DNA from 3 places in the Pelosinus sp. sgz500959 genome. Region 2 is predicted to be linked to each of the others. Evidence: riboswitches for the same ligand, from Rfam matches in the RefSeq annotation. Region 2 holds a riboswitch; each other region holds the start of a gene.
What was found. A riboswitch is a leader RNA that binds a small molecule or an ion and turns the genes downstream of it on or off. The one in region 2 is predicted to bind S-adenosylmethionine.
Positions count from the first base shown of each region.

Region 1: it holds a riboswitch for S-adenosylmethionine, as region 2 does, so the genes downstream of both, metK (methionine adenosyltransferase) here and metA (homoserine O-succinyltransferase) in region 2, are expected to answer to the same signal.
Region 3: it holds a riboswitch for S-adenosylmethionine, as region 2 does, so the genes downstream of both, ACAN52_RS07975 (methionine ABC transporter ATP-binding protein) here and metA (homoserine O-succinyltransferase) in region 2, are expected to answer to the same signal.

Region 1 is NZ_JBGJZL010000002.1:94,617-104,727, forward strand. It holds gene ACAN52_RS03145 (calcium-translocating P-type ATPase, SERCA-type) at 1-512, shown strand, start outside; gene dapF (diaminopimelate epimerase) at 535-1,371, shown strand; gene ACAN52_RS03155 (hypothetical protein) at 1,482-2,084, shown strand; gene ACAN52_RS03160 (YicC/YloC family endoribonuclease) at 2,235-3,119, shown strand; gene remA (extracellular matrix/biofilm regulator RemA) at 3,175-3,444, shown strand; gene gmk (guanylate kinase) at 3,469-4,083, shown strand; gene rpoZ (DNA-directed RNA polymerase subunit omega) at 4,105-4,311, shown strand; gene coaBC (bifunctional phosphopantothenoylcysteine decarboxylase/phosphopantothenate--cysteine ligase CoaBC) at 4,321-5,505, shown strand; SAM riboswitch class I at 5,573-5,678, shown strand; gene metK (methionine adenosyltransferase) at 5,741-6,931, shown strand; gene priA (primosomal protein N') at 7,092-9,524, shown strand; gene def (peptide deformylase) at 9,611-10,066, shown strand; gene fmt (methionyl-tRNA formyltransferase) at 10,069-10,111, shown strand, end outside.
Region 2 is NZ_JBGJZL010000003.1:352,140-362,250, reverse strand. It holds gene ACAN52_RS06580 (glucosaminidase domain-containing protein) at 1-404, opposite strand, end outside; gene ACAN52_RS06575 (hypothetical protein) at 424-924, opposite strand; gene ACAN52_RS06570 (hypothetical protein) at 1,197-1,649, shown strand; gene ACAN52_RS06565 (hypothetical protein) at 1,703-2,008, shown strand; gene bioB (biotin synthase BioB) at 2,283-3,269, shown strand; gene bioB (biotin synthase BioB) at 3,299-4,288, shown strand; SAM riboswitch class I at 4,377-4,477, shown strand; gene metA (homoserine O-succinyltransferase) at 4,554-5,471, shown strand; gene ACAN52_RS06545 (hypothetical protein) at 5,533-5,868, opposite strand; gene ACAN52_RS06540 (YeiH family protein) at 5,938-7,275, opposite strand; gene larE (ATP-dependent sacrificial sulfur transferase LarE) at 7,442-8,251, opposite strand; gene ACAN52_RS06530 (homocysteine synthase) at 8,399-9,691, opposite strand; gene ACAN52_RS06525 (DUF2292 domain-containing protein) at 9,761-10,111, opposite strand, start outside.
Region 3 is NZ_JBGJZL010000004.1:194,041-204,151, forward strand. It holds gene ACAN52_RS07950 (HlyD family secretion protein) at 1-167, shown strand, start outside; gene ACAN52_RS07955 (DHA2 family efflux MFS transporter permease subunit) at 179-1,741, shown strand; gene ACAN52_RS07960 (histidinol phosphate phosphatase) at 2,836-3,609, shown strand; gene ACAN52_RS07965 (MetQ/NlpA family ABC transporter substrate-binding protein) at 3,655-4,482, opposite strand; gene ACAN52_RS07970 (methionine ABC transporter permease) at 4,503-5,156, opposite strand; gene ACAN52_RS07975 (methionine ABC transporter ATP-binding protein) at 5,125-6,183, opposite strand; SAM riboswitch class I at 6,265-6,371, opposite strand; gene ACAN52_RS07980 (YerC/YecD family TrpR-related protein) at 6,529-6,876, shown strand; gene hisZ (ATP phosphoribosyltransferase regulatory subunit) at 6,892-8,076, shown strand; gene ACAN52_RS07990 (HD domain-containing protein) at 8,099-8,626, shown strand; gene ACAN52_RS07995 (D-2-hydroxyacid dehydrogenase) at 8,635-9,585, opposite strand; gene hisG (ATP phosphoribosyltransferase) at 9,851-10,111, shown strand, end outside.

The DNA.
Region 1 (10,111 bases), on a different contig from region 2:
GCTTGCCAGCTATGGCCTTAGGTGTTGATCCTAATGACCATCATATTATGAATCGACAGCCGCGTAACCCACGTGAAAGCGTATTTTCCCGTGGACTCAGTCGTAAAATTATTGGCAGAGGACTACAAATTGGTATTAGTACAGTTCTTGTCTTTGCTGTCGTATATTTTGCTAAAAATGATCTAGCAGAAGCGCGGACCATGGCTTTTTGTACTTTAGTCTTTACACAAATGTTTCATGTTTTTGATTGTCGATCTGAGAGAGTGAGTGTTTTTGAAATCGGTTTATTTAGAAATAAATATTTAATTGTTGCGACTGCCTGTTCTATTTTCATGCAATTGTTGGTTGTATATCATCCTTTTATGAGAGAAATTTTTGTCACCGTTCCTCTTACAATTGTTGATTGGATGATTATTTTAGGTGTTTCCGGCTGGACTTTTATGATCGGTGGGATCCGGCATGTATTTTTCCGTAAGCGAGTACCGCAGTCTGCATTAGGGCGGGTTCATTAATTTAAAAATAAGGAGAATAAAGATGAAGTTTAGTTTTAGCAAATGGCATGGATTAGGTAATGATTTTGTCATTGTCAATGCTCTCGTAGATCAATTTGAGCACTATCCTGACTTGGCAATTAAGATTTGTGACCGTCATTTTGGGGTTGGAGCTGATGGCTTAGTATTTTTATTACCATCAGAAAAAGCTGATTTCCAAATGAGAATTTTTAACTCGGATGGTAGTGAGGCTGAAATGTGCGGTAATGCAACGCGTTGCATGGCTCGTTATGTATATGAATCTGGTCTGACTGATAAAAGAAAAATTACTTTAGAAACTAAAGCTGGAATCATAAAGCCAGAACTCATTTTTATTGAAGATGTACTCAGTACCATCAGAGTTGATATGGGCGAACCACATCTAAAAACGAGCGAAATACCAATGATCTCTAGTGCGAATGATCAGGTTGTCCATGAATTGCTAGTTGTAGAAGAAGCCGAGTATCATATCACGTGTGTGTCAATGGGCAATCCACACTGCATTATATTTGTTGATCAGATTGATGATGTTGATTTATCAATAATTGGGCCTACGATTGAAACTCATCCAGCTTTTCCGCGGAAAACTAATGTTGAGTTTGTACAGGTGCTGACGCCGCAGAAAATTCGAATGCGTGTGTGGGAACGTGGTGCTGGTATTACAATGGCGTGTGGTACAGGTGCCTGTGCAACATTGGTTGCAGCAGTGCTCAATGGTAAGGTTGACCGACAGGCTATAATTGAACTTGATGGTGGTGAATTATTGATTGAATGGGGTTTAGATAATCATGTCTATATGTCAGGCCCAGCCACCCAGGTTTTTCGTGGCGAATATCTTTAGAAATCCTAAAATCCAACTTCTCGTTAAATCAGAAGTTGGATTTTTAGAATGTTACAGGAATTTTCTTATTTATGGTGTAATAGTATACTTCATAAGAGCGAGGAGGTTGAATGGTGAAAATTATTAGCTTACTATGTGCTTTTTTCTTGCTATCAGTAAATCCAGTTTTAGCCATATCGTCCATTGATGTGAATGTAATCAGGGAAGCTCAAAGTTACGGTAAAATTAAGGCTCAAGATCAATTAAAAGATTTTTTACTGCCATGGATATCCTATGAAGAAAAAGCTGTTAAACTAGATGAAACTGCAGAACATGCTTATTTGTACACTGCCTTTTTGCTAATGGCTACGGATTCAAGAGAAAAGAGTTTAAATGGTCAGAGTGTAAGTCTGCTTGATAGTGAACGAATCCTAGCGGATTATACCAATTTATTAAGTTTTAGTGTTGCTTTATTTGGTGAGAAACAAGATTTTGCACAAAATGCCAATGTGATCTTAAAACAAAATAATAAAATTATAAAAGCTTATCAAGTCAACATACCAGTTGATGCTGAAAAAATTTCTAAAGATGAAATACCATCGGTCTATAAAGGACAATGTTATTTTTATTTTGTTGAAAAAGATATTGATCTAGATTCCCCAATTTCATTAGTGATTAGCACGAGTGATAAAAAGGAACATATTTTTTATTTTGATATGGCAAAAATAAGATAAAGCTTCAGAAGGATCTGTGAAGTTTAGATTTCTGGCGAAAAAGGGATTTAGAGAAAGAATAGAGAAGTAGTGAGTAAGAAACGGATAAGGCTGAGTAATTATGAAAATGATTGTTAATACTAACAGATATAGGGAAAGGAGCAACTCATCGTGCTTAAAAGTATGACTGGTTTTGGCCGGGGAGAGTTTTTTGATAGTCAACATCGATTTATTGTAGAGATTAAGGCAGTCAATCATCGTTATAATGAAATTGTCATTCGGATGCCTAAAAATTTAGGTTCACTTGAAGACAAGATTCGCCGTAGCATATCAAATACATTAGTACGAGGACGTATTGATATTTTTATAACTCTTGATGAATATGGACAAAAGAAAAGAACGGTAAGGGTTGACAAAGAATTAGCAATGGCGTACCATGAATCTTTGAGGGATTTAGCGCAGTTACTTTCTAGTACAATAAATGACACGGTTCAACAAATTGCTCATTACCCTGATGTGATTAAAGTAGAAGAAGTAACAGAAGATGTGATCATTTTGTGGCCTAAATTGTCGACTGCAATTGATATGGCTGTCAATCATCTGATGAGTATGCGTTTAGCCGAAGGTCTTTCAATTAAACAAGACCTAGTGGCACGTGTTGCTACGATTTCTTCCTATTTGATTACTGTTGAGGAGCGGGCACCGAAGGTATTAGCCGAGTATCGTGAAAAAATATTGGGGCGTATGCGAGAACTCTTAACTACCGTTGGCGCTGAACCAGATGAAGGGCGATTGCTTCAAGAGACAGCCATATTTGCTGATCGCACAAGTATTACAGAGGAATTAGTGCGCCTTAAAAGTCATTTAATACAAATTGATTCCACATTAAATACTGATGATGCAGTCGGCAGAAAATTAGACTTTATTATCCAGGAAATTAATCGTGAAACCAATACGATTGCCTCAAAGGCCAATGATTTTACGATAGCGAATTTGATGATCGAAATAAAAAGTGAAATCGAAAAAATTAGGGAACAAATTCAAAACATAGAATAATAAAAAGCCCTTAGAAATCACATTCTACACAATAAACATAGGAGGAATGTTATTTATGGAAATTAAACTTATTAACATCGGTTTTGGTAACATTGTATCTGCCAATCGCATCATTTCCATCGTAAGCCCTGAATCAGCACCTATTAAAAGAATTATTCAAGAAGCTCGCGATCGAGGAATGCTTGTTGACGCAACTTATGGACGACGTACGCGAGCCGTTATTATCACTGATAGCGATCATGTCATTTTGTCAGCCGTACAACCAGAAACAGTAGCACATCGCCTGGTAAATAAAGAGACTAGTGATGATAATGCTGCCGAGTAGTCAGTATTGAAAGGAGCAGCATAGATGGCGAAACAAGGGATTTTAATTGTACTTTCTGGTCCTTCTGGAGCAGGTAAGGGTACAATTTGTCAAGAATTGCTGCGTAGTGATCCTGAATTAAATTACTCTATCTCTGCAACAACTCGAGCACCGCGTGTGGGAGAACAGAATGGGGTTAACTATTGGTTTGTTTCACACGCAGAGTTCCAACAGATGATTGAAAAAGATGAGTTATTGGAATGGGCTGAAGTTTATGGTAATTTTTATGGAACTCCTTATCAACATATTGCAGAACTTTTAAATAATGGTAAAGATGTTGTACTAGAGATTGATACACAGGGAGCTACGCAAATTAAGAAAAAATTTCCACAAGGTGTATGTATTTATATTGTTCCGCCATCATTAGATGAACTGGCCAAACGTATTCATAAGCGTGGAACAGATAGCCTAGAAAATATAAAAACTCGATTAGGTTCAGCAAATGATGAATTAACTCATGTACATAATTATCATTATGTAGTTGTAAATGATGAAGTGCAACGTGCAGCTAAAAAAGTTGCTGCCATTATTATTGCGGAAAAATGTCAAGTTAACCGTAATATGAATATAATTGAAAATATTTTAATTGAATCTAAATAATAAATTTTTAGGGGGACTATCATGATTAATCCATCAATCGATACCTTGGTAACTAAAGTTGATAGTAAATATACTTTGGTGGTACTTGCGGCCAAAAGAGCACGTGAAATTATGGACGGTTCTCCGTCTTCAGTCGATAGTAAATCAAATAAACAAGTCACGATTGCCTTAGAAGAAATAGCACAAGATAAAATCACTTATGAGCGAACGAAAAGTGGCATAAAATAGGAGGACTACATGTTGCAAGGAAAGAATGTTGTTGTTGGAGTAGCAGGTGGCATTGCTGTTTATAAAGTGGTGGACGTTGTTAGCCGACTTAAAAAACAGGGAGCTAATGTGTATGTTATTATGACTCAATCAGCGGCAAACTTTGTTACACCTTTGACTTTCCGTGAAATAAGTGGACATCCCGTTGTGGTCGATATGTGGGCTGAGACGACAAATTGGAATGTTGAACATATTGCACTGGCGAGCTGTGCTGATTTATTTTTGCTGGCTCCTGCTACTGGAAATATGATTGGTAAGATTGCCAATGGCATCGCTGATGATATGTTGTCAACGACAGTGATGGCGACGACAGCTCCTGTATTGCTCGCACCTGCAATGAATACAAACATGTATTTGAACCCTATTGTTCAACAAAACATTACGAAATTAACTCAGCTAGGATATCATTTTATTGAACCCGGCTGTGGTATGTTGGCATGTGGTACAGAAGGAGTCGGACGTTTACCTGAGCCAGAAGCGATTGTGGCAAAAGTGATCGACATGTTCAATTGTAAAAAAGATTTTGCGGGCAAGAAAGTATTAATTACTGCTGGTGGTACTCAAGAAGCCATTGATCCTGTACGTTATATCGGTAATCGTTCGAGTGGTAAAATGGGATATGCCATAGCTAAAGCTGCTGTTAGTAGAGGGGCGGAAGTGACTCTTATATCAGGGCCTACTCATTTAACACCACCTGTTGGCGTTACCTTTCAATCAGTTGAGTCCGCTGCGCAAATGCGAGACGCAGTTCTCTCTCATTACTCTGATAGTGATATCGTAATCAAAGCGGCGGCAGTGGCTGATTATCGCCCCCAAACGATGAGTCCTAATAAAATAAAGAAAAATAGTGCTACATTAGAACTGGTACTAGAAAAAAACCCAGATATCTTATTTGAGCTTGGTCAATTAAAGAAACACCAAATTTTAGTTGGCTTCGCAGCTGAAACTCAGCAATTATTAGTTCATGCTCAAGAAAAGCTCACTCGAAAAAATTTAGATATGATTGTGGCTAATGACATTACATTGCCCGGGGCTGGATTTAATGTTGATACCAATATTGCCAAGTTAATTTATCGAGATGGTCATATAGAAGAGCTAAGTAAAATGTCAAAAGAAGAACTGGCAGAGATTATTTTGGATCGAATTTGCATATAATAGTAAAAAAAGATTGATTTTATTGAAGTTATAAATTAAAATTTAGTTTAGCAATTAAAATTTTATATACTCATCAAGAGATGGTGGAGGGATTGGCCCGATGAAACCGCGGCAACCATTTGGATTTTCCGAAAACGGTGCCAATTCCTGCGGCGTGATCCGCAAGATGGGGAGAGTGAAGTTCACGCTCCCTTTAGGGAGTTTTTTTTTTATTACAAAACAGGAGGAATCAGTTATGGAAAAAAAACGTGTATTATTTACTTCAGAGTCAGTTACAGAAGGTCATCCTGATAAAATGGCGGATCAAATTTCCGATAGTGTATTAGATGCAATTATGGCAAAAGATCCTATGGGCAGAGTTGCTTGTGAAACTCTTGTTACGACAGGGCAAGTTCATGTAGTTGGGGAAATCACCACAAATTGTTATGTTGATATTCCAAGACTTGTACGTGAAACAATTAAAGATATCGGCTATACACGCGCTAAATTTGGCTTTGATGGTGATACTTGCGGAGTGCTTATTTCAATTGGTGAGCAGTCTGCTGATATTGCGATGGGTGTTGATCAATCACTAGAATCTAAAAAAGGTGAAAAAGATGATGTAGAAGCCATTGGAGCTGGTGATCAGGGGATGATGTTTGGTTATGCAACCAATGAAACTCCAGAGTACATGCCATTGACCATATCTCTTGCTCACAAATTAGCACGCCGTTTATCTGAAGTACGCAAAACAGATGAATTGGATTACTTACGTCCCGATGGTAAAACTCAGGTTACAGTCGAGTATGAAGATGGTAAACCAGTTCGTGTTGATACCATTGTTATTTCAACACAACATGGTCCTGATGTTGAGCTCACGACCATTGAAAAAGATATGATTGAAAAAGTAATTATTCCAATTGTGCCAGCAGAATTGCTGGATGATAAAACAAAATATTATATTAATCCGACTGGTCGTTTTGTCATTGGTGGTCCACAAGGTGATGCTGGACTTACAGGGCGCAAGATCATTGTTGATACTTACGGTGGTATGGCACGTCATGGTGGCGGAGCATTCTCTGGTAAAGATTGTACAAAAGTAGATCGTTCAGCTGCTTATGCTGCTCGTTATGTAGCTAAAAATGTAGTTGCTGCGGGACTTGCTGATAAATGTGAGATTCAATTAGCTTATGCAATTGGTGTTGCGCAGCCAGTGTCGATCATGGTGGAAACTTTTGGAACGGCTAAAGTCGAAGAAAGTTTAATCGCCACTTTAATTAAAAAACATTTTGATTTACGTCCAGCAGGCATTATTAAGGCTTTAGATTTACGTCGTCCTATTTATCGTCAAACTGCTGCTTATGGACATTTTGGTCGTACTGATATTGATTTACCTTGGGAGCACACTGATAAAGCTGAAATTATGCGTAAAGAAGCGAATCTTTAATTTTAAGAATAGGAAGAATATATGTAACATATGTAAAGAAGGGGACTCAGTGAGATCCCCCTTCTTTTACTTTACAGAATCAGAGCGATACAGGAAGTGTGTCTGTATCAAAGAACTTGATTTTCTTATAGTATGAAAATCACATTGAATGGTGGTAAATATGGAACGTATAGCTCACATTTTAGTAAATATTGCAACGAGAAGTATCAATAAGACATTTTCATATGTCGTCCCAACCCATTTAGATTATGTTGGCGCAGGTTGGCGTGTTGTAGTTCCTTTTGGCAATCGTAAATTAGAAGGTTTTATTATTGATGTGACTGAGGGGCAATACCCTAGCCAGGATGATTTAAAACCTATTTTAGATATATTGGACAATGATATATGGTTTGATGAAAATATGATGAACACCGCTAAGTGGATCAGTGAATATTATGTATGTAATTTAGTTGATGCAATGCGGTTATTTATTCCAGGAAAATCAGGCGTTAAGAGTGTGACAACTTATCGTGTGGCTGATGATATTGATGTTGATAAGGTTCTTGCCAGTTTGGGCGTAAAATCCATAGAAGCTTGTCAGGTTTTTATGTATATCAATCAACATCCTTCCGTTAACTCAGCTAAACTTGAAAAACAGTTTGGTGCGTCAGTTTTAAAAATAGTGCGTTATTTGGTGCGTAAACATGTCGTTATAGGAGAAGCTGTTATGAAAAAAACAGCCTCTCATCGCTACAAGAATCTTATACGTTTAGCCACGAATCAGCAAGTCGATCATGCTTTTATTGAACAATATAAACGCAAACCAGCACAAGCTCGTTTACTAACTTATTTAATGGCTCATGATCAACTTGCATATGATGAATTTAAAAACAACAATATGAGTTATGATGCGGCTCGAAAATTGATAGAAGAAAAAGTTCTGGTTCTGGAAAAGGTTCAGGTTATACGTGATAGCTATGCTGATGTACGTGGGGCAAGAACTCAGGTATCATTAACAATAGAGCAACAACAGGTTTTGGCGTCAATTAAACCTAAAATGCAAGCTAAAGAATATCACTCTTTTTTACTCCATGGTATTACGGGGAGTGGTAAAACACAGGTATATATTGAAGCAGTAGCGCTGGCTAGACAAAATCATCGTCAGGCCATTGTTCTGGTTCCGGAAATCGCCTTGACGAGCCAAATTGTTTCTCGATTTAAAGCTCGATTCGGTGATGATGTCGTTGTGATGCATAGTAAATTATCTACAGGTGAACGGTATGATGCATGGCAACGTCTGCGCACTAAACAAGCGGGGATTGTGATTGGTGCACGTTCAGCGGTGTTTGCTCCCCTTCCTGATCTAGGAATCATTATTATGGATGAAGAACATGAGTTTACCTATAAACAGGAAGAAGCACCTCGTTATCATACGAGGCAAGTGGCTCTTAGGCGAGCTCAATTAGCAAATGGAGTTGTGATTATGGGAAGTGCAACTCCAGCAGTTGAAACTTATTATGAAGCACTGCATGAGAAGCATACTTTGTTATCCATGTCCAAACGTATTGCTGGAGCCTTGTTGCCTGAGGTGACTATTGTTGATATGCGAGAAGAGCTTCGCCAGAAACGGCGTAGTGTGATTTCACTGCCATTACAGGAATTGTTAGCTGAGACGATTAGTTCTGGCGAGCAGGCTATTATTTTACTCAACCGTCGAGGTTATGCTACTTTTGTCATGTGTCGTGAATGTGGGCATATTGTAAAGTGTAAGCATTGTGATATCTCTCTTGTTTATCATGCGGTCGGCAATACATTACGTTGTCATTATTGTCAGTCTGTAGAGTCTACGCCAACGACTTGTCCAGCATGCAGTAGCCCCTATATTCGTTTTTTTGGAACTGGTACACAAAAGTTAGAAGAAAATTTGGAGAAAATGTTTCCAAGTATACGTACGATCAGGATGGATCAAGATACAACTGGTGGTAAAATGGCCTATGATCGTATTTTAGATGGATTTGCTAAAGGTGAATATGATGTTTTGCTTGGTACGCAAATGGTGGCAAAAGGTCATGATGTTAAAAATGTCACTGCAGTTGGCATTATCGCTGCAGATAGTATATTGAATTTGCCGGATTTTAGAGCCGCAGAGCGTGTTTTTTCCTTGCTAACGCAAGCAGCTGGTCGTGCAGGACGCGGCGATAAACCTGGGAAAGTCGTAGTTCAGACCTATAATCCTGAGCACTATGCAGTACAAGCAGGAGCCGCACATGATTATCAGGCTTTTTACGATGTAGAAATTGGTTATCGTCAAGGACTTGGTTATCCTCCTTATGGGCAAATTCTTAAGTTAACCATGCAAGCAGATCAAGAGAGCAAGGCGCGGAGTCAAGCAGAGATGATTATCAATGAATTGAAATCCATGTTAGATCAAGAGAAGAATATTGAGGTCATAGGACCTTTTCCTGCACCAGTTGCTAAGATCAAAGATGTTTTTCGCATGAATATCGTAATAAAAACAGTTGATCTGATTCATGTTAAGTCAGCCATTGTTGCCATGGGGTTGACGGTGCGTACAGATGTAGTGATTGATGTGGAGCCAATTAGTATTATGTAGAGATTTTGTTTAAGTTAAGCATGGATTTTTACATGTTTTTGTGATAGAATTTGGCATGATTTATAATTTTTTTTTGGAGGGCTATGATGACAGTTCTGGAAATAAGAAAAGCTGGTGATACGATCTTAAAAGATACAGCCCAGCCAGTAATAAAAATCGATAAAAAAATTAGAAAACTTCTTGACGATATGGTTGAAACCATGGAGAAGGCTGATGGCGTAGGGTTAGCTGCACCACAAGTTGGGGTGTCATTACGCGTGATTGTTCTTGATGTAGGTGATGGACTTATTGAATTAATCAATCCAGTGATTACTGCTAGTTCTGGTTGTGAGCTAGGTACTGAAGGTTGTTTGAGCATTCCTGGAGTATTTGGCGAAGTCGAGAGATTTGCTGAAGTCACAGTGGAAGGATTAAATCGTTTTGGTAAAAAAGTTAAAATTACAGGAACTGGTTTGCTGAGCCGAGCTTTGCAACATGAGATTGATCATCTTGAAGGTGTATTATTTATTGAAAAATCAAAAACCATTCATAAGGGGCCATGATGATGTCAAAGTTACGTATCGTATTTATGGGGACGCCAGATTTTG
Region 2 (10,111 bases):
CCCTTTACCCCTTGACCAGTAGTCCCTAAACCACAATAGTTATTCTGCAGACTGATTACATCGCCACCATAGCGAAAGTTTCCAGTCTCATGTAATGCCTGGGCAAAAGCCACGTCAGGACGAATCCCCTCGCGCCCGCCCTCTACATAATAATAATCAACCAATTCCTTCGGTGTCGTATTAATCAGGGGAAAAGGATTGCGCCGAAAGAGATAATCAACACACTGCTCCCTCGTGGCAATCGGGTCTCCCATAATGGTGAGATCAACAAAAACATCTGTTTTCAATAGCTGCTTAGGAACCTCTGTGGCTTTTAACTCTCCTGCTGCCAAAACAATAGAAAGTCCCCATGCCAAAATTAAGATGGCTAATAAACAACTTCTAGTCATCACTCTATTTTTCATTAATAACCTCCAACAACGATCATTCAGGAATTGTAAGATCGTGAAATGGCAATTTTGTTTCTTCTCTGGCATTTTTCAAATGTTGAAAGTAAATAGGGCTAATCCATTCTTTCTGCATGGCGAGCGTATGTAACGACTCTAGTGAATTGTTCACAATCTGCTCAGCTTGTTTTTTTTCAATCCATTCTCCCAGCAAAACAACAACTTGCTTCAAATCCCATTCATCCCAAAATACCCGTCCGTACAACAAAGCAACTTGCTGGCGTACTTCCATTTCTTCAATGAAAGCTAATTCTTTCAATAATAACCTTTTATAAGGCGTTAAAAACAACGGTCTAACTTGGGTGACTCTTTCTGCCATCTCAGCAGCTTGTATTCGAATATATGGATTTTGATGTAATATCCCTCGCACTACGGCATCAAATATAAGAGGATCAGCGGCTGCGACCTCCACTATTTTTTCTAATAAATTCTGGGTTTCTTCATTATCTTCACATAATATTTCCCATGGTATTAACAAAAATCGCCAACTCCTTAACTATGATTTTAATCTTCATCTTATCTATCATACTGAAATTCACTTATTAACTCAACTATTTTTTCAATATACTTATTATTAGTATGTACCGTTTACCACATTTTCTTTGGATGACCTCTTAACTCAACATAATTGAACGTCTAAATTTATATTTTTAAAAATTTAATGGATACTCAGTCGCAAAAAGTGTACAAGACCATACAAAATAGGTATACTAGTGTCATATCATTAAACAATATAGGGAGAATCACTTCATGCAGTTTCGCAAGAAAAAAACATATGAAGACATTTACAAGTGGCGTCGCAGCCAGAATGGTACATGTTTTTATTGCTATGAGGACAAAGCCGTAGCAATACCTCTAGTAGGTAACAAAGGCATTTGTCAAGAATGTCTAGACCACTTTCGAATTGGTCATGTTGGCACCGATCGCCATCTTATCACTCATTTGACCAAAAGCACTCGCAGTCATGATGAGACAGTCTTATGGTTACGAAAACATGGTATCAAACTAGCACCTGCCGGTTATAAGGATGGCGTGCATTCGTATATGGCAATTAATAACCCAGGAATTTTTGATCATTATCATGATATCATTGATGGATCTGCTGATCTGAATACGGTAGACAAAAAAACAGCTCTGAAGATCATGGATAGCTATACTGATATTGAAATATTTAAAGATGGCGACATTCGAATCAGTTATTAAGAAATGTATCACTTATTATGAAGCTAGGAATTTTAAAGGGGGACTATGACCTAATGGAAAGAACTGAAACTAAAAATGCTGAACCAATTAAAATGTGTGATGCTGCTCTCATTGAAGATATGAAATTAGCGGTTGATATTGAACGATTACCAACTGAATTCACATTTGCCGATATCGAAGAATGGATCAAAAAAGACCAAGTAAAAAAACTTGATGGTACACCTTATCCTGAGCTATCTCACGAATTATTACTTAATTATTCACTTCATACACCAATCACCAAAAAGAGAAAACAAAAAGTATTATATTCGACGCCAAATGGTCGCCTATTTTCATTTAATCCTTTTAAACCCGTTTAAAATCAGCCGTACCATCTGAAAGAAAGACTTGATGCATTGATGAAGTGCACCAAGTCTTTCTTTGTAATTGATAAACTTACTCAGTTAAGATACTTCATGTTATCCTTACCAGAAGATTAAATTTAAAGATTGAAAAATGTATTTTACAATCTTTGAAAAAAGTAGTAAAATACATTTATTCAAATCGTTAACCATTTATTTTTAATTAGTTAACATTAAATTTACCATCTCTAACTCAACAACGTTTTATATGGTAAATACAAGGAGGCTAGACATGGATTATCGTGGCATTATTGCCCTTGGAGAATACATATTACAAGGCAATCAAATTAGTTATGAAGATTCCCTTGAGCTAACAACAGTAATGACTGATGATATTCCCCTACTTGCGGCTTTTGCGAATAAAATTCGCCAGAAGTTTACTGGTAATGAGGTTGACATGTGTGGATTGGTGAGCGCACGCTCTGGTATGTGTTCAGAAGACTGTAAATTTTGCTCCCAATCTGTCTATCACTCTACCGATGCCCCAGTTTATGACTTACGGAGCACTGCAGAAATTACCCACTCTGCTCAAAAAGCCCAGCAAGAAGGGGCTAAACGGATCAGTATTGTCACGAGTGGTAAAGGAATGGATCATGATCCAGATTTTCAAAATATTATTACAGCAATCGAATCGATTATGGATAAAACAGATCTAAAAGTTTGCGCTAACCTTGGTACCTTGACCCTTGCCCAAGCGCATGCATTAGCAGCTAGCGGCATCAAACGATACGCTCATAATTTAGAAACGAGCAAAAATTTCTATCCTTTTGTATGCACAACTCACTCTTATGAAGAACGTTTAGCAACGATTCAAGCTGCGAAAACAGCTGGTATGGAACTTTGTACTGGTGGAATTATTGGTATGGGTGAATCTTGGCAAGATCGTGTTGATTTAGCTTTTTCTTTGCGAGAACTAGATGCAACTTCTATTCCAATCAATATTCTTAATCCAATTAAAGGAACTGCCTTTGAGGATGTCACTCCTCCAACACCTTTAGATATTATCAAATCCTTTGCTATTTTTCGTTTTATTTTACCTAATAAAATCATCCGCCCCGCTGGCGGCCGTGAGCTAAACCTACGAGATATGCAAGGTCAACTTATGCTTTCAGGAGCAAATGGACTTATTATTGGCAATTATCTAACCTTCAGCGGTCGCGATTCTGCAGCAGATTTTCAAATGGTACAAGATGCAGGCTTAGTCCCAGCCAAATTTTAAAAGACTAACTAATAAGAGGAGGAATTACCATGACAAACTATGATTTAATTTTTTCATTAGGCAAAAAAATATTAAATGGCAATGACATTACTTTTGATGAGGCAATGGCTTTAACAACAATTGAGGAAGCAGATATTCCAATGCTGCTAGGCGTAGCCAATAAAATTCGCGAGAAATTTACAGGTTCTTATGTTGATACATGCCAAATTCTCAATGCTCGTTCAGGCGGCTGCTCTGAAAACTGTAAGTTTTGTGCCCAATCTGTCCATCACGATGTGGATGTGGATGTATATCCTCTCATGAATGAAGATGATATTATCAAAGCTGCGCAAAAAGCCGAAGCCGATCATGCTTACCGTTTCTGCGTCGTAACATCTGGCTGTGGTATGGAAGGCGATCGAGATTTCGCAAAAATCACCGCTGCAATTGAACGAATTGGCACTGAAACCTCCCTGCAACGTTGTTGTTCACTTGGAACACTCCAAGAAGACCATGTAAGTGCTTTAAAAGAAGCAGGTATTACTCGCTATCATCATAACTTAGAAACAAGTGAAAGTTATTTTAAAGAAATCTGTACAAGCCACACCTATCAAGAACGTATTGATACAATCAAACGTGTAAAAGCCGCTGATATTGAAGTGTGTTCCGGTGGAATTATCGGTATGGGCGAAACATGGCGTCAACGCATTGAACTGGCCTTCACCCTTAAAGAATTAAACGTAGACTCAATTCCCATTAACGTCTTAAACCCAGTTAAAGGCACAGCGCTGGAAAATCAAGAAAAACTAAATCCTATGGAAATTTTACAAACTTTTGCCATTTTCCGTTTGATTCTGCCAACCAAAATTCTTCGTTATGCTGGCGGCAGAGAACGCAATCTAGGCGAACTCGTTCCTTTAGGTTTTTTATCTGGTATCAACGGTATGCTGATTGGCAACTATCTAACAACACAAGGACGCGGTGCTGATAAAGATATACAAACGGTCAACGATCTAGGACTTAAATTGCTTGAAAATTAATCCTTAATGAAATTATAATCCATCAATTGAATTTCACTTTGACTTTACTGATTGCTTATGATATTATAATAAAAAAATAAATAATAAACTCTTATCTAGAGAGGTCGAGGGACTGGCCCTATGACACCCGGCAGCCGGCAGCAATGCAACGGTGCTAATTCCAGCAGGAGTAATCCTGAAAGATGAGAGGAATGTGCGGTTTAAAGAGCCCCTTTCCTCGGAAAGGGGCTCTTTTACATACAAAGAAAAAATGGAGGAATACAACATGCCAATCAAAATTCCCAATAACTTACCGGCTACTAATATCCTTGAAAGCGAAAACATCTTTGTCATTCATGAAAACCGGGCTTATACACAAGATATACGTCCTCTTAGAATATTAATTTTAAATCTAATGCCAATCAAAATCACAACTGAAACACAACTTCTTCGTCTGCTAGGTAACTCACCTTTACAAGTAGAAGTCGACTTCATGTATACGGCTACCTATTCACCTACAAATACCTCTCAAGAACATCTCATTAAATTTTATGAAACATTCGACGATGTAAAGGATCGTAACTATGACGGTATGATCATTACAGGTGCACCTGTCGAACAGCTTCCTTTTGAGGAAGTTGCCTATTGGGATGAATTGTGCAAAATCATGGAATGGAGTAAAACCCACGTATATTCGACTCTCCACATTTGTTGGGCTTCTCAAGCTGGACTCTACTATCATTATGGCATTCCAAAGTATGACCTTGCTCAAAAAATATTTGGAGTTTTTCCTCACCAAAAAAGCTGTACACAACCGATCAAATTATTCCGTGGTTTTGATGATATCTTCCACGTTCCTCATTCTAGGCATACTGAATTTAAAAGAGAAGATATTGAGAAGATTCCAGAACTACACATTCTTTCTGAATCTGAGGTCTCTGGTGTTTATGCCGCTGCCGATCTAAAAGGCCGACAATTTTTCATCGCAGGTCATTCGGAGTATGATCCTCTCTCCCTCAAAGCTGAATATGACCGTGATCTTGCCCAAGGCCTCTCAGTTCAAATCCCACAAAATTATTATCCCAATGATGACCCGACACAACCACCAGTTGTTCTTTGGCGTAGTGCAGCCAACCTGCTTTTTTCTAATTGGCTGAATTACTATGTTTACCAAGAAACACCTTTCGATCTTTCCTTGTTATAATAACCTGTATGATAGAAGTCTGTCTCCCATCGGTAAAAAAACCGATGGAAGACAGACTTCTTTACATAATTCCCCATTTTCGTCCATATTCTAGAAAGATTTGAAATTCTTGATCATGGAATCCATTCTCAAGTAGGTATTCCTTTGCTTCTTGAGCTTCCATCACTGATGAATCAGCAAAAATAGCATTTTTATGAAAACTAAAAGCAAATCCCTTTACCGCAAGCAATTCCATCATTAAAGCAACCCGTTCTGCTTTATGTTGTAATTGAAGACCAAAATCCCTTACAGATCGGGCATCAACCTCATGATTCTTAGGAAAATGACCAAAAAATACAGGTTCTTCCACTGGTTTTAGAATAATACGAGTCATATGATCTACCATTGATTTTTCCATGATTTCTCCTTTAATGCCGTGGCAATCTAATCTTTTAGTCATTTTTTTAGTTTCATGAAGTTTAAATCATTAGATATTCATCCAATAATTTACAAATAATACGTTTGATAACCAATAACCAAGAGGAACATTAATCAATACACCAATTGCAAAGGCGACTAGCGGCTTCCAGCCGAAAGAAGTTAACTCACGAAAACGAGTCGTAAATCCAATGCTTAAAAAAGTCCACGTAAATGCCCAACCACGCAAAGTCTTGATGTAACCTAACGCCTCTTTTGAAAAAGTCGATGCAGTTTTAGGTTCTATCATCGCAAGCAGCACAGTAATAAAGATGGATGCTGCAAAAAAACCAATGATAAATTTGGGAAAGCGGCGCCAAATTTCCCCTTTATCAATACGCTCAGCGGTAGCAGAATTTTTATTTTCCCACACTGTCACTGATAAAAAAGCAACCATAATGGCCCATATGCCGACAAACATATCACGACCAACAATTTTCATTAGTGTAAAGGTTTTAACAGCTCTTTCATCCCCCATAGCCTCCGCAGCCGCAAAACCAGCGGCATCTGCAAACTCCGACGTACCAATCCAGGCTCCCGCAGGACCAGCAGCCATACCCAATTGCTTAGCCCACAAAGGAAGTACAAAAATCATTACAACAGCCCATACAATTACCATGGAAATGGCTACTGAAACATGTTCCTTTTTGGCACGGCATGCACCACCAATTGCAATCGCAGCCGATACACCGCAGATGGACCCACCCGCTCCTAAGCAAGCAGCAAAACGTTGGTCCATACCGAATAAACGAGTTGCCGTAAAATAAATCACCCCAAAAGTGCTCACAGACACAATTGTCGCTTGCAAGATTGCTAAGGGACCTGCTTGCATAATAATTGTAAAGGGTAAGGTCGCTCCCATAAGAACAATACCCGTTTTTACGTAGTATTCAGTTTTTAAGCCTGCTTGAAACCACTTGGGTAAAGTCACAGCATTCCCAATGAGCAGACCGACGAGCAAAGCAAGTACTGGTGTCTCTAGCTGCCAATCTTTGACAAATTTATTAGAACCCAAAATAGAAACAATGATTGATATCATATATAATGCGGTAAAACCTGCAATAAAATGTTTTACATTATACCCCATCACACGGGCGCCAATTGAAAAAGCAACTAAAAAAAATCCATATAATATAAAAAGTCCAGAAATATTTTTACTAAGCCCTTCAGTCACTTTACTTACATCATTCGACCATCCAGGAATACCAACTGCCATTGACTTAAATACTCCGATCGCTCCACCAAAAAATGCAATCGTAATCCCGAATACAAGTCCCAAAGCAATGATAATTGCCCATGTATCTTCTCTTTGATACCAAGGAAGTGTTGCTTGTGTTGTACCTGCCATTAAATCATCTCCTTATTTACTGTGAGTGATTAAAAAATAAAAAAGGCCTCGGACGCCCCCTATAAAGGAGACATCTTCGGCCTTTGGTTTTTCCAATCAGCTCTCGATATTGATTTTTTTTAGTATATCACCAGTATTTTCATCTGTCAATCTAAATGAAAAAATACTATATATTGGCATTCATACTTCCCATGCGGTAACCCGCTAAATCGAGAGTTACGTAAGTGAAACCGATTTCTTTCAGCCCTTCCTCAAGTATATTGGCAATTTCAGGAGCAGCAAGCCGTTCAATGTTTTCTGGCGCCACCTCAATCCTTGCAATATTGCCATGATGCCTAACCCTAACTTGTCCTGAACAAAACCTTTTTACCAATTCTTCGGCCATCTCAATTTGCTTAAGCCTCTCGGCAGTCACAGGAATACCATAGGCTACACGAGAAGATAAGCAAGCTGCGCTTAATTTATCCCAGGTCGGCAAATTCCATTCTTTTGAGATCTCCCGAATTTCCCCCTTAGTAAGACCCACTTCAAGCAAAGGACTTCGAACTTTTTCAAGTTCTTCGACAGCTTTGATTCCTGGGCGATAATCGGATAAGTCATCCGCATTTGATCCTTCAAGAATCCAGTTATACCCATGTTCTTTGGCCCAAGTGGCTAACACTGAAAAACGTTCTTTTTTGCAATGATAACAACGACTCGTTGTATTCTCTACAAAATCAGGACTATTTAATTCACTAATGTTTAAAAGGATATGCTTAATACCAATTTCTTTCGCAAGTAAAATGGCTTCATCTTTTTCACTTTCAGCCAAGGTTTCTGAAAAAGCAGTCACAGCGACTGCTTTTTCTCCCACAGCACGGAGTGCTGCTGCTGCCAAAAAACTACTATCCACACCACCTGAGAAGGCTACTACTACACTACCAAATCCACTCAATAACTCATGAAGCTCTTTGATTTTCTCCTTATTTTCTCCCATGACTTAATCCCCTTTATCTTTATTTCAAAGCGTCCCTCGCTTTTGTAACTGCATCTTCATTAAATATAGGAAAGGCTAAGGAACCCCCACAAATAGGAGGCACCTTAGCCTTCATTTATTATGATCAGCTAAATGATATTAAAATTTTTATACAGATTTACTGGCCTCTAATGCTTGCGCTAAATCTTCAATGATATCCCGGACATCTTCAATCCCAATGGACAATCGAACCATATCATCTGGTGCCCCAGCACTAGCCCGTTGCTCAGCAGTAAGTTGAGAATGAGTCGTACTTGCGGGATGGATGACCAAGGACTTGGCATCCCCTACGTTTGCAAGCAAGGAAAATAAATTCAATGAATTGATTAATTTCCGACCAGCTTCCAATCCGCCTTTAATACCAAAGGTAAAAATAGAACCTGCGCCTTTTGGCAAATATTTTTGTGCTTTTTCATAATCAGCATGGCTCGCCAGACTTGGATAACTGACCCAACTGACCTGTTCATGTTTTTCAAGATATTGAGCAACAGCCAAGGCGTTTTCAGCATGACGCTGCATACGAAGATGAAGAGTTTCTAGCCCTTGCAGAAATGCAAAACTATTGAAAGGACTTAAACAAGCACCTAAGTCGCGTAAAATTTGTACTCTCAGACGAATGATATAAGCTAAAGGTCCAAGAGCCTCTGTATATTTTAAGCCATGATAACTAGGATCTGGTTCACTGAGCAGTGGGAATTTGCCATTATTCCAGTCGAATTTTCCACTATCAATGACCAGCCCGCCCATTGAAGTTCCATGTCCACCGATAAATTTCGTCGCTGAGTGAATGACAATATCAGCACCAAAGTCGATTGGGCGACAGAGATAAGGAGTTGCAAAGGTACTATCAACAATGAGAGGAATACCATGCTTATGAGCAATTGCAGCCACCTTTTCAATATCAAGGACATCAATTTTAGGATTACCAATGGTTTCTGCATACAAAGCCTTAGTATTCGGCGTAATGGCTTTTTCAAAATTAACAGGATCACTGGGATCAACAAAATGCACTTTAATTCCTAGGCGAGGCAGGTTATAAGCAAACATATTATAAGTTCCACCATACAAAGTAGAGGAACTAACAATTTCATCTCCCGCTTGGGCAATATTGAAAATCGCTGCACTGATGGCTGCATGTCCTGAGGCAAAAGCCAAAGCGCCTACTCCACCTTCTAAAGCTGCGATCCTTTTTTCTAGTACGTCTGTCGTTGGATTCATAAGACGGGTATAAATATTGCCACTTTCTTTTAGCTCAAATAAATTGGCCGCATGTTCACTATCCCTAAAATTATAAGCTGTCGTTTGATAAATAGGCACTGCTCTTGATCCTGTAGTTGGATCTGGCTCTTGCCCTCCATGCACAGCTAATGATTCAAACCGCAAATTTTCTGGTAATGCCATTATAACACCCTCCATTTTTTGTTGATCTATATTACTAGCCTTCAGTTGACTGATCAGCTTGTTCTTCGTTTATATACCATCACCATAGAGGCCCACCAAGGCAGCAAACCGCTGTTTTTCCGTACGATCAATTTGAATGATCCGACCTTCTTTAATTACAATCACAACTTGCCCATATTCCATATTTTCAAAAGCTTCTAAAATTCTCGCCCTCACCCCTGGAATATCACAATTTTCTTTTAACCCTTGCGGTAGTTCGCAACTTTTTCCATTTAATTCCGCTGGCCTAATTTTTTCATTTCTTTCGATTTGCACTAAACGCGAATCTTGATAAATTAAAGCAACATTTCCATGAAACGTATTGTTCAAGATGGTCATAATCTGATCCATGGCACAAGGACTAACAGCATTTTTTTTTGA
Region 3 (10,111 bases), on a different contig from region 2:
TCGGCACTGCAGCTAATTCTGTTTTTGCTTTGATACCAACGGAAAACGCTTCAAGTAATTTTACCAAAGTGACTCAACGTATTGGTGTTAAGATTACATTGCCGAACGAGGGTGATTTAGTATTTCGTCCAGGTATGTCTGCTATCGTTAAAATTCATTTAGAGTAGGAGGTGGCTGCATGTTCATCTCTAATTTATCAATAAAAGAAGAACATTATCGTTGGTGGGCATTAGGTGTTACTGTAATTGGCAGTTTCATGAGTATTCTTGATACAAGTATTGTTAATATTGCCATACCTAAGATGATGGCAGTTTTTTCTGTAGGTACTGATGATGCCCAATGGATACTGACGGCTTATATGCTGACCATGGGAGTCATTCAGCCAGCGACTGGTTATCTGTGTGAAGCCTTTGGTACTCGGCGCATGTATTTATTAAGTCTAATGGTATTTACCATGGGATCTTTTTTTTGTGGTGTTGCTTGGAATAATGATAGTATGATTGTATTTCGAATTCTGCAGGCTATTGGTGGTGGACTGATTATTCCTGTTACCATGACTATTGTTTATAAGGTATTTCCTATTGAACAACGTAATATAGCCATGGGAATTTGGGGAATTTCTGCCATGGTAGCTCCTGCTGTTGGCCCAACGTTGAGTGGGTATTTAGTGGAATATTGGGATTGGCGACTTATTTTTACGATTAATATTCCGATTGGTGTCATCGGCTATGGAGCGGCGGCTTTAGTATTGCGGGAAATGCCTTTTTCTCGGCATGAAAAGTTTGATATCGCTGGTTTCATAACCTCAGCCTTGGGCTTATTTTGTTTATTACTGGCTTTAAGCAAAGGAACTGAAGAAGGGTGGACTTCAGCTTATATTATTGCCTTATTTTATACTTCGATTGCTAGTTTAACTTTATTTGTATTCATTGAACTGCAACATGAAAATCCTATTTTAGATTTACGCATCTTTAGAGACTGGAATTTTACTTTTAGTATGATTACAACTTTTGTTGGAACCATGGGTTTATATGGTGCTATTTTTATGGTACCTTTATTTATGGAAAATTTGCGTGGATATACGGCAATGCAAACAGGGGTATTGCTTTTTCCATCAGCAGCAACTGCAGGATTATTGATGCCGATTGCGGCTAAGTTGGCTGATCGTTTTGGTGCTAAACCAGTCGTTGTGGCAGGTATTTTTCTACTCGGAGCTGGCACTATGCCGCTCATGTATATGGATATGGATACAAGTTATGAATATGTAATGGGGGTTATGGTTGTACGCGGATTGGGACTGGGACTATTTATGATGCCTGTGACAGTAATGGGGATGACTAATATTCCTCTAGATAAAGTAAGCCGAGCCTCTTCGATTAATAATGCTCTGCGTCAAATTAGCGGTTCTATGGGAATTGCTATTTTGACAACAGTGTTGCAGAATAGACAAATTCTTCATTTACAGCATATTGCAGAAGATATGACGATTGCATCTCCTATTGTTCAAAATATGGTAATGTCAGGGCAAAAGTTATTTATGTATCATGGTGATGTGCCTTGGAAGGCTCATGTTAAATCTTTGGCAGTGCTCAGTCAGTTATCGATACAACAATCTTCTATATTTTCCTTTGATGATAGTTTTTATGTATTATCATTAATTTGTCTTCTGGGGGTTATACCAGCTTTGATGCTTAAAGCAACTAAACCTAGAAAAGATGGTGTAGCTGTTATGATTGAATAGGGATGATATAACAAAAAAAGACTTGGCAATTTGCCAAGCCTTTTTCTTTATGTCATTTTCTGATCTCTTTATCGAAAGTACCAATGAAAAGAGTGGAAATAATACTACTGATACTTTTTCAGTTATTAAGTAATTTTTTTTGCGTACAATTATGATTGTACTGTAAAGTGTGGATTTACACACTTTTGAATATTAGCCATATGAAGTTGTGAGTTCCATTACTTTAGTCAGTAAAATCAACCCCTCACTACAATGCTTTGTCGGACTGTCTAAATTGTACAATGGAATCACCCCCGTTCCTTGAAAACACTGTACTGAAATAGTGGGTACTTTTAAACTTACATTTTTGATTTTATATATTCATCTGTGAATTCCATTAAACTTTTTAATGAAATCAACTTTTCCTTATAGTAGTCAGGCGGAGTATCTAAATTGTTCAATGGAATCACCTCCATAGCTTGAAGATATTGTAATGAAATAGTGACTGCTTTGTAATTTCCATGTTTTATTTTATATAGTTACTTGTGACTTCCATTAGACTTTTCAATGGAATCAACCCCTTGTTATGGTAGTCAGGTGGAGTATCTAAATTGTTCAATGGAATCACCTCATTTCATTAAATCATTATTGGAGTGTATCTAAAATATATCAATTAGATATATAGGATTGCGGGTTCCACTGTGTTATTCACTGGAATCAATCCTTCTTTATTCTGATTTGGTGGATCTTCTAACGTGTTCACTGGAATCACCCCATATCCTTATTTTCTTTCTTAATGAAGTCGATATTTGTTGTTTCCTTGTTGTTGATTTCATTATAATACTAACTATGACAAGATACAAGATCTTTCTTTGTATACATTAAAAATATTTTTGTTTTCATGGAAAGGGCGATGGTTTCAATAAATGTTATTTTTATAATAAAAATAGAAAAAAGTGTATATATTTAGTGGTAGAATTTATTATGTAATCGAAAAGTATAACACTTTCTAGGGTTGCAAGTAAGAACGATTAAGACTTTTCTTATATCTATGTGTAAAAAAATCAAAATGATGTTATTATAAGATTAGGTGAAAGTGAATAGGAGGTAAAACGATGTTATTTGACACTCACATGCACACATGTTTTTCGACTGATTCGAAAATGAAAATTGATGAGGCGGTAATGAAAGGAAAAGAGTTAGGAATTGGAATTACCATTACCGAGCATATGGATATTTTTTACCCAGAGCCATTATCTTTTGTTTTTGATGTAGATCAATATTTTGCAGCGTATAATCAATATCGCAGTGAAAGTGTACTTTTAGGAATAGAGATTGGTATGCGAGCTGATTGTATTGAAGAAAATTGTCGGATCGTTGAAAAGTATCCTTTTGATTATGTAATTGGTTCAGTGCATATTCTCGATAATATTGATATTTATGCTGCTGAATTTTATCAAGGTAAAAGTAAACAAGATGTATATCGGCATTATTTTGCAACGATGTTGGAATGTATAAAATGTTATGATGGTATTCATAGCTTGGGACATATTGATTATATTGCACGATATGCACGTTTTGCTGATCCGGAAGTCTATTATCATGAATTTAAGGAACAAATTGATGAAGTATTAATTGTGCTAGCAAACAAAGGTAAAGCATTAGAAATTAATACGAGGCGTCTAGATCGTAAAGAATCGATAGAAATTCTCCTACCCATTTATCAACGATTTTATGAATTGGGGGGACGAATGGTAACCGTTGGCTCTGATGCTCATCGTATGACAGAGGTTGGCAGAGGTCTAGAAGTGGGGCAGGAGATCGCTGATCGTTCTCAACTTAAAGTTGTATATTTCAAAGATGGAAAACCTCATTATGTAAAAGTATAAAAAATTACCCCGACTCATTGAGTCGGGGTAATTTTTGTTTTGTAGTTAGAATGCTGGTACGACAGCACCTTGATATTTTTCGTTAATAAATTTTCGTACTTCATCAGAAGTGAGAGCTTTTGTTAATTTTTGAATTTCAGGGCGAGTTTCATCGCCTTTGCGAACAGTCAAAATATTTACATAAGGAGAATCTTTTTGTTCGATAAATAGAGCATCTTTCGTAGGAACTAATTTTGCTTCTAATGCATAGTTGGTGTTAATGACAGCGATGGACACATCTTCAAGAACACGAGGAAGTTGAGGAGCTTCTAGTTCGCTAATTTGAATGTTTTTAGCATTTGTAGCAATGTCATTTACTGTTGCATTGATACCAACACCATCTTTCAATTTAATGATACCAGCTTTTTCAAGTAGAGCAAGAGCGCGACCGCCATTGGTAGGATCGTTAGGAATGGCAACTTTAGCACCTGCAGGAAGTTCAGTCAAGTTTTTGATTTTCTTTGAATAAATACCCATTGGTTCAATATGCACGGCAGCTGTATAGGTTAGTGCTAAATTTCGTTCTGTAGAAAACTTAGTCAGATAAGGAATATGCTGAAAGAAATTAGCATCTAGTTCTTTCTCAGCAACAGCAATATTTGGTTTAACATAATCAGTCATTTCAATGATTTGTAGGTCAATGCCTTCTTTAGCAAGTAATGGTTTTACGACATTTAAAATTTCAGCATGAGGTACAGCGGTAGCTCCAACTTTTAAAACTGTATTAGTTGCTTGTTTGGCAGGAGCTGCAGGAGCTGCGCTTTGTTGACCGCATCCAGTAATGAGTAGGCCCAAAGTGAGGACTCCGATGATTGCAAGAATAAATTTTTTCATGAATTAAACCCTCCAAAAAATTATTTTTTATTTAGGCGGCGCGCTAGATAGTCGCCGGTTGATTGTACAATTTGTACTTGCCCAATTAAGATAAGAACAGTAATCAGCATAATATCTGCCCGGAAACGTTGGTAACCATAACGTATAGCAAGATCACCAAGGCCACCGCCACCAATAGCACCAGCCATTGCTGAATAACCAATTAAACTGATAATTGTTAATGTAAGACCTAAGATAATTGCGGGCAGCGCCTCTGGTATAAGAACTTTCCTGATAATTTCCATTGGTGATGCGCCCATGGCTTGCGCTGCTTCGATTACGCCATAATCCACTTCTTTGAGAGCTGATTCGACGATGCGAGCTACAAAGGGGATGGCTGCAATGCAAAGGGGAACAATAGCCGCATTAGTACCAATGGATGTACCAACAATAAGACGAGTTAAAGGAATAATGGCTACCATTAAGATAATAAATGGAGTGGAGCGCGTTGCGTTGACAATCACACCAAGTATCTTATTAAGAGGAGTATTCTCTAGAATATGCCCTTTATCAGTGGTCACTAAAATAATACCAAGGGGAATACCGAAAAAGGCTGAAATAATTCCTGATACTGCTACCATGTAGGTCGTTTCCCATAGGGATTTAAACAGTAGTGCGAGCATGTCTTGGGACATAACCAATCACCTCAATTCCAAGTTCTCGTGTGTGTAAATACTGTAGTGCTTGTTCAAGATCGTTTGAATTTCCAGAGAGTTCAACAAGCAGTGTACCAAACAGTGTATTTTGAATATGATCAATATTGCCATAAAGAATGCTGGCATCAATATTGAAATGACGAACCATACTAGAGATTACAGGTTCTTCAGTGGAGTGACCAATAAAGGACAAACGTACAATTAGATTGCTGTCATCAATTGGGGTTGGCGATAAGACAAGATCAGCAAAAAAATCAGGTAAATTATGATTAATGATGGAACTGATAAATTCTTTCGTGGTATTTTCTTTCGGTTGAGTGAAAACATCCAAAACTTGACCTTGTTCAATAATGAGACCACCTTCAATAACGGCGACTTGATTACAAATTTCTTTGATGACCTGCATCTCGTGGGTGATGAGAACAATGGTAAGTCCAAATTCTCGATTAATATTTTTAAGTAATTCTAAAATTGATTTTGTTGTTTGTGGATCAAGAGCTGAGGTTGCTTCATCACATAATAAAACTTTAGGATGATTAGCGAGTGCTCTCGCAATGCCAACACGCTGTTTTTGTCCACCGCTGAGCTGAGCAGGATATTGATCTTTTTTATCAGCTAGCCCAACAAGATCAAGCAAATGCATAACTTCAGTATGGATAGTTTCCTTACTGCATTTTGCTAGTTCAAGAGGAAAGGCGATATTTTGGTAGACTGTACGTGATGATAAGAGATTGAAATGCTGGAAAATCATACCGATTTTTTTACGTTGCTCCCGTAATTCTAGCTCAGTAAGACTTGTGAATTCTTGGCCATCAACAGTCACGATCCCTTTCGTTGGACGTTCTAACATATTAATGCAACGGATGAGTGTACTTTTCCCAGCGCCACTCGTGCCGATAATTCCAAAAATCTCTCCTTGGGCTACAGTCAAGTTTACACCTTTTAAGGCGTGTACAATTCCATTCGTACTTTCGTAAGTTTTTTCAATGTTTTGTAATGTAATCACTGTAATGACCTCCTTCTTGCCGTAGATTGGTAAAATAAAAAGCTGCTTCACAACATGAAGCAGCACCGTTAATCTAGTTGCGCTTCATCTGCCAGGATATACTCCTGTGGAGTTGGCACCGTTTTCACAAAAAGTGAATGGTTGCCGCAGTTTCATAGGGCCATTCCCTCGACTGCTCTTGATGAAAAGAATATTAACTTAACATGTAGAATAATAACATACTCTTTGATCGGTGTCAATGGGAAAATGAGCGGTGAGTTTACTTTACTTTTTATTATAGATAATGTTATAATTTAGCAAAGTAAAGATTGAAAGTGATAAAGTAAAAAGGGGAATCATAATATTATGGCTACAAATCCTAAGTTAAAGGGTGAATTGGCTGATCGATTATTTCAGGGAATTTTGTTATTGGAGAATCAAGAAGAGTGTTATCAGTTTTTTGAAGATATTTGTACCATTAGTGAACTGAAATCTCTAGCCCAACGGTTAGAAGTAGCTTTCATGCTTAAGAGCGGTCATACTTATGATGAAATTGTAGCAAAGACAGGAGCAAGCACAGCAACCATTAGTCGCGTGAAACGCTGTTTAAATTATGGTGCTGATGGATACAAGCTTATTTTGGAACGAGTTGAAATTCAAAATGCTCAAACCCAATCGACTACTAAAGTTGATTCTGATAAAAAATATGAATAATGGAGTGTGAAAGTTATGGGTCAACATGAATTTGTTCCACAAATTCCTTATGGGACACGAGATTTTTTGCCGAAAGAAGCCAGTCGCAAGCGTGCAGTCGAAGGGGCTTTGGCTCATTTGTTTGATAGTTGGGGTTATGATGAAGTCGTTACGCCGACCATGGAATATTTGGAGACTTTGGCAGTGGGAGCAGGCAACGATTTAGACCAGCATATGTTCAAATTTTTTGATAAAAATAATCGTATTTTGGCTTTGCGTCCAGATATGACAACTCCAATGGCACGGGTGGCAGCTACACGTCTTAAAGAAAGTTTAGCGCCCATAAAATTATTCTATTTGACCAATGTCTTTCGTTACGAACAAGCGCAGACTGGGCGACAATGTGAATTTTATCAGGCTGGGGTTGAGTTGATGGGAGCAGCAGGACCAACAGCTGATGCTGAGGTCATTGCACTGGCTGTTGAAAGTATGCTAAAGTCTGGACTCAAACAATTTCAAATTGGCTTAGGGCAAGTTGATTTTATTAATGGTGTGATGGCGCAAAGCGGTCTTTCACAAGAACAACAATATCAGGTTAAAAATGCTATGCTGACAAGAAATTTAGTTGGAGTTGATGAAATTCTTGTTAGTAGCAGTTTATCTAAAGAAGAACAAAAAGTTTTAAAACAAATTCCGTTGTTACATGGTAAACAGGATATGCTTAAACAAGCCTATGGTATGGTGGCGAATGAGATGAGTCACAAAGCATTGGATAATTTAGCCGAAATCTATCGTTTGCTCGAAATTTATGGAGTGGCTCAATATGTGGATTTTGATTTAGGTATCATTCGTGATTTTGATTATTATACAGGAATGGTATTTGAAGGATATACACCTGGTCTCGGTTTTCCTATATGCGGTGGGGGTCGATATGATACCATGCTCAGTTCCTTTGGGATGGATTGCTGTGCAACCGGCTTTGCTTTAGGTATTGAACGTATTTTGCTGGCCTTAGAACGTCAAGGAATTGTCAGTATGCCAGGCGCGAAAGATGTTTATATTGGTTGGGGGACTGATAAACTCTTTGCTGCCATTGGTCAAGGAGAAAAACTTCGTACAGCAGGTCAACGAGTTGAGATTGGTCTTGTTGCTCAAACTCAAGCTGAGGCTGAAGTCAGTCAAAAAAGTAAGGGGTATGGCCAATTATTATATATGGAGTAACTCAAAATAGGTGGCTAAACATATGGTTAAACGAGTAAAACAAGTAATTGCTGCATTAACCGCTAAAATTACTCACGATGATCGATTATTTGTAAATCGTTATTTGACGTCGTCTGAACAGATCTTATTCTGGGGAATGAATTTACCAGATCAACGTCATGTTTTGAATGTTGCTTACACAGCCCTGCGTTTGGCAAAAGCACATAAAAACATTGACATAAATCTTTTAGTCAGATGTGCCTTGCTTCATGATGTGGGTAAAATCAAGGGTGACGTAAGCACGATGGATAAGATTATAACTGTTATCGGTCATCGCTTTGCACCACGGTGGTCTAAAAAGTGGGGACGTCTAGGGCGCGGGAATCGGCTTATGAATATTCGGCACGCTTTTTATATTTATTTTTATCATGCTCATCGTAGTTCGACGATGCTTAAAGCAATTGGAGCCTCTCCCAAGGTGATTGAACTTGTTGCCAAACATCATGAAACTCCAGCAGAACATGATCCACTGGAGCTGATGTTATTGCGTAAGTCTGATGATCTGCATTAGCAGACCGATTAATAACCCTTGGTTTTATCAATGACATTTAACATTTCTTTATGCTGTATAAATCTTGATAAATTATCGGCAAATAATTTAATGGCTCTATCGAGATAATTAGGGGATAAAGCCGCCAGATGGGGCGTGATAATGACATTTTTCATGTCCCATAAAGGAGAGGTATCGGATAAGGGTTCGTTGACAAAAACATCTAAACCAGCGCCTTTGATGAGCTTTTCTTCAAGGGCTTTAATTAAATCATCTTCATTTACAACAGCACCACGGGCAATATTAATAAAATAAGCTGAAGACTTCATGGCAGAAAATTCTTTGATGGTAAATAAATTTTTAGTTTCTTCTACTAAAGGAAGGGCGACTACTACAAAATCAGAAATTGCAAGCAATTCATTGAGTTGATTTGGGGCATAGATTTTATCCACAAATATCTCAGTTGTCATCGTTCGTTTACTAGCTACGACATGCATGCCCATACCTTTAGCTTTTTTTGCAATTTCACGGCCGATACTGCCAAGACCAACAATTCCAATGGTTTTATCATGAATTTCTTCAACAGGGGTTCGTTTCCACTGTTTGTTTGGCTGCTGACGGATAAATACATTCAGTCCGCGGGTGAAGGCAAGCATCATGGCGAGAACATGTTCAGAAATAGGAATACCATGAATGCCTCGTGAATTAGTTAGTAGAGTATGACTTGCCTGCATTTCTGGGTAGAGTAAACTTTCAACTCCTGCACTGAGGGCATGAACCCATTTAAGCTTTGGAGCGTTTTGGTGCAGAGGACGAATATCCATTCCACCCCACGTAACTAAAATATCTGCATCTGCGATGTATTCATTGGCTTGTTCTAAATCGCATGAAATAATGGTACTATCAGGTGAAACCGTTGTAATTGCCTTATGGTGGCGGTCAGCTAAGCTATTCGTTACAAGAATATTTAATGGAGCCATTATATAGGACACCCCTTTTTTTATAGTTTATCAATAAGAGATAAAGAAGACTTGATTCAAGTGGAGTTTTAACTCCATCTAAATCTTAGTCTTTTGCATTCAGCGACTTGGCTGTCGGATAAAAATCTAAATAACTTTTATTATTCTGCCAATTAATTCTACATATACACTCTAAAATCCTACATTTATATTGACGAATATTTTAACTAATGTTAATATAGCTATATGTTAACGCTTTAAATAACTAAAGGAACAGGAGGACTTCATGACTTCAAGTGATATGGATTATCTTACAATAGCCTTGCCTAAAGGCAAAGTTTTTGGAAAATCAGTTGAAATGTTAGGGAAAATTGGATATACAGCCGAGGATTTGACGGAGAATTCTCGGAAATTAATTATTACAAATGAAAAAGAAAAGATACGTTTTATTATTACGAAAACAGCTGATTTACCGACTTATGTGGAGTATGGAGCAGCTGATATTGGTATTATAGGCAAAGATGTGTTAATGGAAGACTGTAAAGAT